Regions from separate parts of the Alishewanella sp. WH16-1 genome, predicted to be linked through region 2. Evidence: predicted binding sites of a transcription regulator. Region 2 holds the regulator's gene; the other holds the start of a gene.

Region 1 (5,611 bases), on a different contig from region 2:
AGGTTTGCAGTAAAGTTCCGCCGCGTAAGCTCTTCGCACTGCCGACTGAAGACACCGTAATATCAATAGTCTGGCCTGGCTTGGCAAAGGCCGGTAGCTCAGCGTGAATGGCTACTGCTGCTACATTTTTTATCTGGGTGCGGGTGCCGGCAGGTAAATTAATACCAAAGTTGGCCAGCATGGTACGAAAGCTTTGTTCTGTAAAAGGGCTTTGCTCGCCGGTACCTGGTAACCCGACCACTAGACCATAGCCGACCAGCTGGTTCGAACGAACCCCTTCGATATCGGCGACATCTTTAATCCGCGCAGCATCGGCGGTGACACTGATTAGCGCCAGCAACAGACCGATAAGCAAGAATCTACTACGCATTATGTGCTCCTAGAATGGCCACAAGGGGCCATTAAAAAACCGTGCTAACCAGCCAGGTGATTGACCATGATGGTGGGCACCGGTACCACTGTACTCAATTCGCGCATTGGCAATCTTGGTTGACTCGACAGTGTTATTCACATCGACATCTTGTGGCCGGATCACCCCGGTTAAACGGATATATTCTTTCCCGGTGTTCAGCGTTAACCATTTTTCACCGCGGATCACCAGATTACCGTTCGATAATACCTGCAATACATTGACCGAAATGTCACCGACCAGGCTGTTGCTCTGATCTGCCTTAGCATCGCCCTTAAAATCCTGGGTACTACCCGCGCCAAACTGCAATACATTGCCACCAATAGACGCATTGCGTCCGGCGATATTCAATGGCTCAAAGGCCACATTGCTATCTTTCTGCGTTTCAGTTTTCGCTTTTTTTGACGCCTGAGTTTTTTCACGCAGTACCACGGTAATAATGTCACCTTCATGGCGCGCTTTATTATCGGAATACAAGCTGTTTGAATGCGTTTGAGTAAACAACGAACCCGTCTTCAGCACCGGCCGTGGTGCTGGCTCGGGCGGTAAAGGCGCAAAATACGGGTCGTCGGGCATCGCCTCACGGGTCGAGGCGCAAGCTGTGAGTAAACTAAACAGCAAGACTAACGATAACGTACGCATCAATGCCTCCTTAAAGCTGCTGAATGACATAACCCAGCATCTGATCGACGGTAGAGATCACTTTGGAGTTCATCTCATACACCCGCTGACTTTCAATCAGACTAACCAACTCTTCCGTGACATTAACGTTAGAGGTTTCCAGCGCCCCCTGCACAATAATGCCCAGCCCCTCCAGGCCCGGAATACCTTGTACTGGATCGCCACTAGCCGGCGTTTCTTTAAACAGGTTCTGGCCTATCGGTTCAAGGCCAGCCGGGTTAATAAAGTTGGTTACCGTCAACTGGCCCAGTACCGCATTTTCGACCTGCCCGGCTAAGCGCACAGACACTTCACCATCTTGCGAAACCATGATGGAAGTCGCGTCCGGCGGAATCACAATATTCGGTTGCACCTGATAGCCGGCTCCGGAGGTGACCATATTGCCATCACCGTCTACCGTAAATTGACCATTACGGGTGTAAGAAATGGTGCCATCCGGCATTAATACCTCATAAAAACCATGGCCCTGAATCATCAGGTCCAAACTGTTTTCGGTGGTAATCATATTGCCCTGGGTAAAGCTTTTTTGTGTCGCGACCACCTTGGTACCGGCACCAATCATTAATCCGTTAGGCAGTTCCGAGTTTTGTGAAGAACGGCCACCTGGCTGATTAATATTTTGATAAAGCAAATCCTCGAAAATCGCCCGGCTTTTCTTAAAGCCGACGGTGCTGGCGTTAGCCAGGTTATTCGAGATCACCGAAATATCACGCTGTTTGGCGTCTAAACCTGTTTTGCTAATCCATAAAGCCGGATGCATTTGAACCTCCCGGGCCTGAGCCCTTTGAACCGAATGATTAAGGCGGTTACCTCAATCGCTAAAACCTGATTTAACCGATAATCCGTAGCAGTTGGTTTTGTTGCTGATCCATTTGCTCAGCCTGCTTCATCATTTTCACCTGCAACTCAAACTGTCTTTGTAAGCTAATCATGCTGGTCATCTCACCAATGGCATTGACGTTACTGCCTTCATAGGCACCATGCAGCAAGCTGACTTCGGCACTGACTTCAGCTAGCTGGCCATCTTTACGCCGGAATAAACCATCATTACCTTTTTCAATTTCCGCATAAGGTGGCTTAACTAATTTAATTCGCCCTACCTGTTCCATTACGTTAGCCGGAGCGCCCTGCACTCTTGCGCTCACCGTACCGTCCTGACCAATCTCCATTTTGGCAAGCGGTACCGGCAACTGGATCGGACCGTCATCGCCGAGCACTGGCAAACCGCTGGCGGTTAACAGCATGCCGGTTGGGCTTAATTGCATATTGCCGGCGCGGGTATAGGCTTCATTACCATCTTTATCCTGAACTGCAAACCAACCGTCGCCCTGAATCGCCATATCCAGCTCACGCTCAGTAATAATCAGCGCACCGCTGTCAAAGTTTTGACCAGGTCGTTCGGTCATCGAAAACACCCGGGTTGGTAAACCTGCGCCAAAAGCCTGCATCGCGCGAGCCTGCTCAAAATCGGCTTTAAAGCCTACTGTACCGGTATTTGCCAGGTTGTTAGCTCTGACACTGATACCATGCATATTTTCTTTGGCACCGCTCATGGCGATATAAAGCAAACGATCCATCAGCAACCTCGTGTAAAGGAATTGACTCTTGGCAAGATACTAAGCAAGGAAAGTGCCAAACTGATTAAGCTTGCGGCGAAGAACACAACAGTGGTCTTAGCAATGAACAGCGGTTAAGAAATTAGTAGGTAAAAAAACAGCAACCATAAAACTCAAAAGCCACGCAACAGCTGCGTGGCTTTTGTACCGGTCAAATCGAGATTACCGGATCTGCAGAATCGTCTGCTGCAGCGAACTGTTGACTTCCAACGCTCTGGAGTTGGCCTGGAAGTTACGCTGGGCATTAATTAAATCCACCAGTTCAGTGGTTAGGTTAACGTTAGATTGTTCCAGTGCAGAGCTTTGGATACTGCCAAAAGTTCCTGTGTTAGGCTCACCGGCCAACGGTTCACCAGATGCAAGACTCGCTTTCCATGACGTATTACCAACCTGGTTTAAACCTTGTGGATTAGCAAAACGTACCATCGAGACTTGTGCTAAATATTGCTGATCACCATTTGAGTAGGTAGCCATCAGCCTGCCGCCGGTATCGATATCTAAGCCGGTTAAACGTCCAACAGTGGTACCGTTTTGGCTTAAAGTACCCACCTCAAAATTTGATGAGTATTGTGTTGGATTTCTTGTACCTGACTCATCCTGATAACGAACAGTTACATCTTGTGGAAATGTAGCACCATTTTGCAACAGACCATTTAATTCAGTCTGTGACAAGATACCATCTGTAAAGGGATTAGGTGAACCTACCGGAATCCCAGAAGGAGTAAACTGCAACGTGGAAATTGGTGCATTACTATTGAGAACATCCCCATCGAATGCACTATATACAGACCAGGTATTGTCTGTTAACGGAGCTTCCCGCACAAAATACAAACTAATAATATGAGCTTGGCCTAAACTATCGTATACGGTTGTTGAAGTCGTACTATTATAAGAAGAGCGATCTCCCACACTGAAAGCAGTAGTTGGAGTCGTTGCCCGGGAGTCCAGATTCATAGAAAGAAAAATTGAGCGCGTTGCACTTGGAGCTCCAGCTGTAGTCGGAATTTGAATTGGGTTAGTCGTACTCAAACTGACTGAGGTTGTTGAGCCAGTAGATCTATCTACCGGATAACCCTGGAGAAAATCACCATTATTGTTCACTAAAAAGTTATTTTTATCCAGCTTAAAAGCTCCCGCACGAGTATAGCCATAATCGCGGGAGCCAATTTCAGAGGCTGTAACAAAAAAACCGTCACCGGTAATCGCTAAATCAAGAGCGTTATTAGTAAATTGCAGTGAGCCCTGCTGGAACTGCTGGGCAATTGAGGCTGTCCGCACACCATCGCCAACTTTGGTTTTAGCTGATTGAAAAACTGATGACGCGTAAACATCAGCAAACTCGGCACGCGACTCTTTAAAGCCGGTGGTATTCACGTTCGCAATGTTATTTGCTGTGGTATCTAAATCTTTCTGCGCAGCAGCAATGCCGCTTAATGCAATTTGAAAACTCATATGTCACCTCACCTTAAGCGGTTGTTTAACTGTAAGAAACTTCTAACACATCGGCTAGCTTGACCGATCCTAAGCCAATCAGGTTTAGCATAATGCCATTGCCATTGTTGCCCATGCTGACACTGGAAACCGGGGTGTAGACCTGCACGGGTACGGTTTCGGTTTTACCGTTGGCACTAACTTCCACCTTGATATTGTAAAGTCCGGGTGGCATGGCTTCACCATCACCATCGGTACCATCCCAGACAAATTCATTCTTACCCAGTTGTGGATTGTCCACGTTAAAGGTATTTACCAATTCGCCATTGGGTTTGGTAATAATCACTTTCATATTGTCTGCCACAGTATCGACGTTTATCTGCCCCCGTGATAACGAATCACCGGTAAAAACCAACTGATCTGACTGCGTCAACACACTGCGGCCAACCAGTGACGACGCCTGCAGCGCCTGATTCGAACTCATACTCTGCGCCAGACTGGTAAAGTTTTCATTTAACTTTGAAATACCATCGGCCATGGTGAAGTTAGTCATCTGCGCAATCATCTGATCATTCTCAACCGGCTTGGTTGGATCCTGAAATGCCAACTGCTGGGTTAACAAGGCAAAAAAATCAGATTGGGTTAAGGCACCATTATTCTTGTCTGGCACCTTGTTTTTGTTATCCCAGTACATCCCGTCCAGGGCAGAGTTGTTATTAACGGTCGTCATCAGTTAGTCCTTAAGAGCTCTGCCCTAAGCGTAGAGTGCGCATTAACATTTGCTTGGCAGCATCGGCAGTTTGCACATTAGTTTCATAAGAGCGTGATGCCGAGATCATGTTGGCCATCTCTTCCATAATGTTGACGTTAGGCTTGTAGACATAGCCGTTTTCATCTGCCAGCGGATGATTAGGTGCATACTCCACCACCGGTGGCGCCTCTGACTCGACAATACCCAGCACTTTTACGCCGCTACCGGCATCTTGTTGCCGCCTCGCTTCGGACAGCTCTGCCGCAAATACTGGATGCCGGCCTTTATAAACCTGATCAATACTACTACTGACGCTATTAGCATTCGCGATATTACTGGCGGTGGTATTCATGCGTACCGACTGCGCAGTCATGCCTGAGCCGGCAATATCAAACACTTTAAATAAGCTCATAATTATTGTCCTGTACCTGTGATAGCTTTTTTCAGGCCACTGATTCGGCTATTCAGAAACTGCAAACTGGTTTGATACTCAATGGCATTTTGCATCATGGCATTACGCTCGCGATGCATATCGACGCTGTTGCCGTCGCCAGTATCGGGTTGATCCGGGTTACGAAACTTCACTTCCTGCCGGACTTCAGTAGAAATATGAAAATGCCCTTCATGGGTTCGGCTTACCGGCCGCGCCTGACGGGACTGCGCATTATTCAGTGCTTGTTGAAAATCGAGCTCTTTGGCTTTGTAGCCGGGGGTATCGGCATT
Region 2 (5,611 bases):
AGTATCGCCCTGATTATTCTGTATGGCTTATTAATGGGTTCGCCACTGTATTTTGAAGCGGCGCTGTTAATTGCGATGCTCGGTTTCGTTAGTACGGTTGCTGTCTGCAAGTTCTTACTGCGCGGCGACATCATCGAATAAGGAGAGGGTATGCAAAACTGGATGGAATGGGCCGTAGCCTTCTTTTTATTATTAGGCGGCGCCTTTGTATTGATTGGCTCTATCGGCTTAACCCGGATGCCAGACTTTTTTACCCGTTTGCACGGTCCGACCAAAGCGACCACGCTGGGTATGGGCGGTATCTTGCTGGGTTCGATGTTTTATTTTAGTACCTCGCCGGGCACTATTAGTGTGCATGAGCTGCTGATCACGATTTTTCTGCTGATTACCGCGCCGATTAGCGCTCATATGTTGATAAAAACGGCATTGCATCACAAAATCAAGGCAATCCCGAAAACGACAGGTGAGCAGGAATTAAAGCGTGGCCAGCAACAAAACAGCAGCCGCTCGCATTTGAAGTCGAATTTGCCCTAAGGTAGATGACGCAGTAGTGGCAGCGGCTACTCGCCAAAGCCGCTGTTAATCAGCTCTGTTACCGCCTTTAAGGCTGCTGCTGCGTCTTCCCCCTCGGTGGTGACCGTCAGGGTTTTGCCCTTACTGCTTGCCAGCATCAGCAACGCCAGCACACTGCCGGCGTCTGCCGTTTTACCGTCATCCTGCACCAATTCGACTTTCGCCTGATAGCGCTGACAGAGCTGCACCAGCTTAGTCGCAGCCCGCGCATGCAGGCCGAGTTGATTGATAATAGTAACCTGTGTGCTGAGTTTAGCGGCCATGGTGACGTGTTAACTCCCGATGGCGAATTTGCACGTCCTCGCGCTGGCTGCGGTAACTTTCTGCCAGAGATTCTGCGATATAAACCGAACGATGCTGGCCACCGGTGCAGCCAATGGCAATGGTCAGATAACTGCGATTGTTGCGCTCGAGATGTGGTAACCAGCTACTGATAAAGCTATTAATTTGCCAGATGTATTTACCAACTATTGGTTCTGAAGCCAGATAATCTTTTACCGGTTGATCCAGGCCGGTAAGCGGCTTTAGCGCCGGTTCCCAATGCGGATTGGGTAAGAAACGGGCATCAAAGACATAATCGGCCTCTTTCGGAATACCGTATTTAAAACCAAAGGATTCAAACAACATCACCAGCCGGCCGGTTTTCTGGCCGAGGATCCGTTCGCGTAATAATTCCGCTAACTGATGAATATTGAGTTCGGTGGTATCAATATACAGATCGGCGCGGCTGGAGATGGGATCCAGCAATTGCTGTTCCCGCGAAATCGCTTCGTCCAGCGACATGGCTTGATGGGAAAGTGGGTGTAGACGCCGGGTTTCACTAAAACGCTTAATCAGCGTGGTGTGGTCAGCATCCAGGTATAGAATAGTCAGTTCGAGTTTACGCGGTAAATAGGACAGAATTTCTGCCAGTTCTTCCGGCTCGGTCGGTAAATTGCGCACATCGATGCTAACTGCAACCCGCTCATACTGATCCATTACCGCATTAGCCAGGGTGGGCAGCAAATTCACCGGAATATTATCTACGCAGTAGTAGCCCAGATCTTCCATCACCCGTAATGCGACGGATTTACCTGAGCCTGAGCGGCCGCTGACTACCAGTAATTTCATTTGTCACCTGCCAGCTGACTGGATTCCACCAATAACTGGTACAGTTGCTGATCTGAGCCGGCGTGCCGGATTTTCTTGGTTAGCTCTTTCTGGCTAAGCAGTTTGGCAATGCCCGATAGCGTGGTTAAATGTGCCTGACACTGATCTTTCGGGATCAGGATAGCGCAGAAAATATCAACACCCTGGTTATCAATGGCATCGAAGGGGATAGGATCCTGACTGACAACAAACACCAGAATGGGCGAAGTCACACACTCCAGTTTACCATGCGGGATCGCAATACCGCCGCCAATACCGGTTGAGCCCAGCTTTTCGCGGGTCATCAGCGCTTCCAGAATGCTGTATTCAGACATTTCGGGTATTTGCTGGTGGGCCAGTTCGGCGATATATTCGAGGATTCGTTTTTTACTGTTAAAAAGAACTGCACTTTTCGTGCAGTTCTCCGCTAACATAGCGCTTAAATTAATCATCTTAGTGTCGTGACAACTTTTCTTTATGTTTGATCACTTGCCTGTCCAGCTTATCAATTAACTGGTCAATGGCGGCGTACATATTTTCGTCTTCAGAGACGGCAAAAACTTCACCACCATTCAGATGGATTTTGGCTTCAGCAATTTGTTTTAGCTTTTCGACATTCAGGACTACGTGCACATTATTGATGTTTTCAAAATGGCGCTCCAGTTTAGCAAATTTACTGTCTACATATTCTCTCAGAGAGTCGGTAATTTCTACGTGACGGCCAGTTAGGTTGATTTGCATAGACTCTTCCTTCTTGTTAAGACACTTACAGCAGGGTCTTTCGTTGATTGGATGGCGGGATAAACAGGGATTCGCGGTACTTGGCGATGGTACGCCGCGCAACGTTAATACCCTGATCAGACAAAATTTCTGCCATCCTGCTATCACTTAATGGCTTAGCGGGATTTTCCGCAGCCACCAGTTTTTTGATAAAAGCGCGAATTGCTGTGGAGGAGCATTCACCACCACTCTCTGTACTAACATGACTGGAGAAAAAGAACTTAAGTTCAAAAATTCCGCGCGGTGTATGCATATACTTTTGGGTTGTCACCCTGGAAATCGTTGATTCATGCATACTGACCATCTCGGCCACATCATTCAGTACCATTGGCTTCATGGCTTCTTCGCCGTGTTCAAAAAAAGCCTGTTGCTGCTGCACTATACAGCTGGCCACTTTTAACAGGGTTTCGTTGCGGCTTTCTAAACTTTTTAGAAACCATTTCGCTTCCTGCAGATGTGAGCGGATAAACTGGCTATCCGCACTGTTACGTGCCGTTCTGGATAAGGCCGCATATTGCTGATTAATCCTAACCTTAGGCATAGCGTCCGGGTTCAATTCTACCTGCCAGCGACCTTTGACTTTACTCACTACAACATCAGGAATAATGTACTGCTGCTCTTGCCTGATCACATCCGCACCCGGTCTTGGGTTTAAGCTGTGGATCAAACGCATCACTTCCTTCAGTTCTTCTTCTTTGAGTTTAGTCACCCGCATCAGAGAACGAAAGTCCCGGTTAGCTAAAAAGTCGGTATATTCGCTGATTATTTGTTTTGCATCATTTAAGTAGGGCGTCGCAGGATCAAACTGCCGCAACTGCACTAACAAACACTCTTGCACTGAGCGTGCGGCGACACCAACCGGGTCGAATAGCTGGATCCGCTTTAATACGGCCTCGACTTCATCGGCTTCCACATCGGGCAACTGCAAAGACTCGAGAATGTCTTCGCAGCTGATAGTGAGCAAACCCGTTTCATCCACCGCTTCAATAATAATTTCGGCGATAGCGCGGTCAGTTGCAGAAAAGGGGGTCAGTTCCATTTGCCAGCGTAAGTAGTCTTGTAAGGTCTCGGTGGTTTCTCCCTGATAAACCATATCGTCATCGGGTAGGGCTCCACTGGTTACCGGCGCAGCGCTGACTAAATCATCCCAATTGTTATCAAGCGGCAGATCGTCCTGAATGTTCTGTTCGGTCATTGCCTCGCTGCTGTCGCGCTCTGAATGGTCGGTATAATCAGTGAAGTCGTCGTTATCATCGCTGGCACTGTCTGTCGCCGGCGTATCGCGGTTCAGGTTTGCCAGACTCAGATCCGTATCTGAATGTTCAGTGCTATAGTCGTCATCGCCTTCCAGCAAAGGGTTAGCGTCCAGAGCTTCCTGAACTTCCTGCTGTAGTTCTATAGTTGATAGCTGTAGTAAACGGATCGCCTGCTGCAGCTGGGGTGTCATAGTCAGCTGTTGGCCTAGGCGCAGTTGTAAAGACGGCTTCATGTAAGTCTGATTCTCTCCTGAATATATGACTGTTGTCCGACGCCCTTACTATAGCCTGAATTGCTCACCAAGGTATACATCGCGGACCTGTTGATTCGCCAGCACGTCTTGCGGCGAGCCAGCCGCAATTAACTCGCCATGACTGACAATGTAGGCAATTTCGCAGACATCAAGGGTTTCCCTGACGTTATGATCGGTGATCAAGACACCGATCCCGCGCTGACACAGATGCTGGATAATCTTTTTGATATCTAACACGGAAATCGGGTCAACACCGGCAAAGGGCTCATCCAGCAGAATAAAAGCCGGGTTGGCGGCCAGGGCGCGGGCAATCTCAACCCGGCGCCGCTCACCACCCGATAAGGCCATCCCTAAGCTGTGCTTGATATGGCCAATATGAAACTCTTCCAGCAGTTCGTCGGCAATGTCTTCACGTTGTTGGCTGCTCAGGTCTTTGCGGGTTTGCAGTATCGCTAACAGGTTGTCATAGACCGTTAGCTTGCGAAAAATCGAGCTCTCCTGCGGTAAATAACCGATACCGGCTCTGGCGCGCTGATGAATAGGGGCGAAGGTAATGTCCTGATCATTGAGGGTGATTTGCCCTTTATCGGACGGGACTAGGCCGACAATCATATAAAAGGTGGTGGTTTTACCTGCGCCATTCGGACCGAGTAAGCCAACGATCTGGCCGGCATTCACTTCCAGACTGACATCTTTTACTACCTGGCGGCCTTTATAACTTTTCGCCAGATGCGCTACCACTAACTTCATGGATTTTCCTTGGTTTCCGGCGTAAAAATGGTCGTGACGCGGCGGTTTTGCTCGCTGCCGGCCGTTAGTTCCTGGCGCTCCAGGTTGTAACGGATAATATCGCCCCGCACCAAGGAGCCGCTTTGGGTTAACTCGGCGTCGGTCGTTAAGGTGAGGGTACGACTGGCAATGTCATAGCGAATTTCATTCGCCTGAGCAGTGACGGGACGTTCGCCGTCTAGCAGTTGTGAATAGGTTACAGGGGTGCCGCTGAAAATAAAGATTTCCTGGCCTTTACCGGCACTGGCATTAATTTCCAGACGATCCGCCTTAATGAGCAAACTGCCTTGCTTGACTTCGACATTATCAACATAAACCGCCGTATTATCGCGAATAGAAGCCTGGGTATTGTCGGCGTTAATCGAAATCGGCAACTGATGATCAGGTTTAGCCGCCAGGGTGCTGGCGCTAAACAGTATCAATAGCGCGGCGAACAGGTTAGTTTTCATTTAAATATACCGTTTCAAGATGCTTTTGTAGCTGGATGTGCTGTGCTGACAGATCAGCTAACATACCGACGCCGTTCATATAAAAACCAGGGCCAACAATACGCACTGGTTCATGGGTTTGTAAGGTTTTTTCCGGCAACAATAGTTGCAGCGAGGCGGTTTCTACCCGTTCGATAAAGCCGTCTGGTAACAGATTACGTAACAATACCTGTTGCTCCAGTATAATTTTATCCTGTGGAAACCAGATGCCATCTTTGCTGCTGATTTCCCAGGCAGCACGATGTTCGGCATTAAACAGGGTGTAACGCGGCTGTTCAAACTGGGTGAAGCCTAACTGCTCGAAATGTTCGAGCCGGCGCGCCTGTAAGTGATCGGCAATATA

What was found. The regulator sigma-54, encoded in region 2, starts transcription at its own class of promoters, with help from an activator protein. The targets are predictions, from matches to a motif close to GTTGGCACGNNNNTNGNNT.
Region 1: flgF (flagellar basal-body rod protein FlgF) is a predicted target of sigma-54. The motif match lies at 2,709-2,727, and genes of this name have one in related genera.

The regions. Positions count from the first base shown of each region.
Region 1 is NZ_LCWL01000009.1:81,481-87,091, forward strand. It holds gene AAY72_RS01360 (flagellar basal body P-ring protein FlgI) at 1-370, opposite strand, end outside; gene flgH (flagellar basal body L-ring protein FlgH) at 380-1,051, opposite strand; gene flgG (flagellar basal-body rod protein FlgG) at 1,062-1,850, opposite strand; gene flgF (flagellar basal-body rod protein FlgF) at 1,921-2,667, opposite strand; gene flgE (flagellar hook protein FlgE) at 2,869-4,158, opposite strand; gene AAY72_RS01385 (flagellar hook assembly protein FlgD) at 4,184-4,867, opposite strand; gene flgC (flagellar basal body rod protein FlgC) at 4,878-5,300, opposite strand; gene flgB (flagellar basal body rod protein FlgB) at 5,303-5,611, opposite strand, start outside.
Region 2 is NZ_LCWL01000077.1:55,593-61,203, forward strand. It holds gene AAY72_RS07060 (K+/H+ antiporter subunit F) at 1-141, shown strand, start outside; gene AAY72_RS07065 (Na+/H+ antiporter subunit G) at 151-534, shown strand; gene AAY72_RS07070 (HPr family phosphocarrier protein) at 561-836, opposite strand; gene rapZ (RNase adapter RapZ) at 826-1,683, opposite strand; gene ptsN (PTS IIA-like nitrogen regulatory protein PtsN) at 1,680-2,153, opposite strand; gene hpf (ribosome hibernation promoting factor) at 2,155-2,442, opposite strand; gene AAY72_RS07090 (RNA polymerase factor sigma-54) at 2,468-3,970, opposite strand; gene lptB (LPS export ABC transporter ATP-binding protein) at 4,019-4,741, opposite strand; gene lptA (lipopolysaccharide transport periplasmic protein LptA) at 4,738-5,229, opposite strand; gene lptC (LPS export ABC transporter periplasmic protein LptC) at 5,219-5,611, opposite strand, start outside.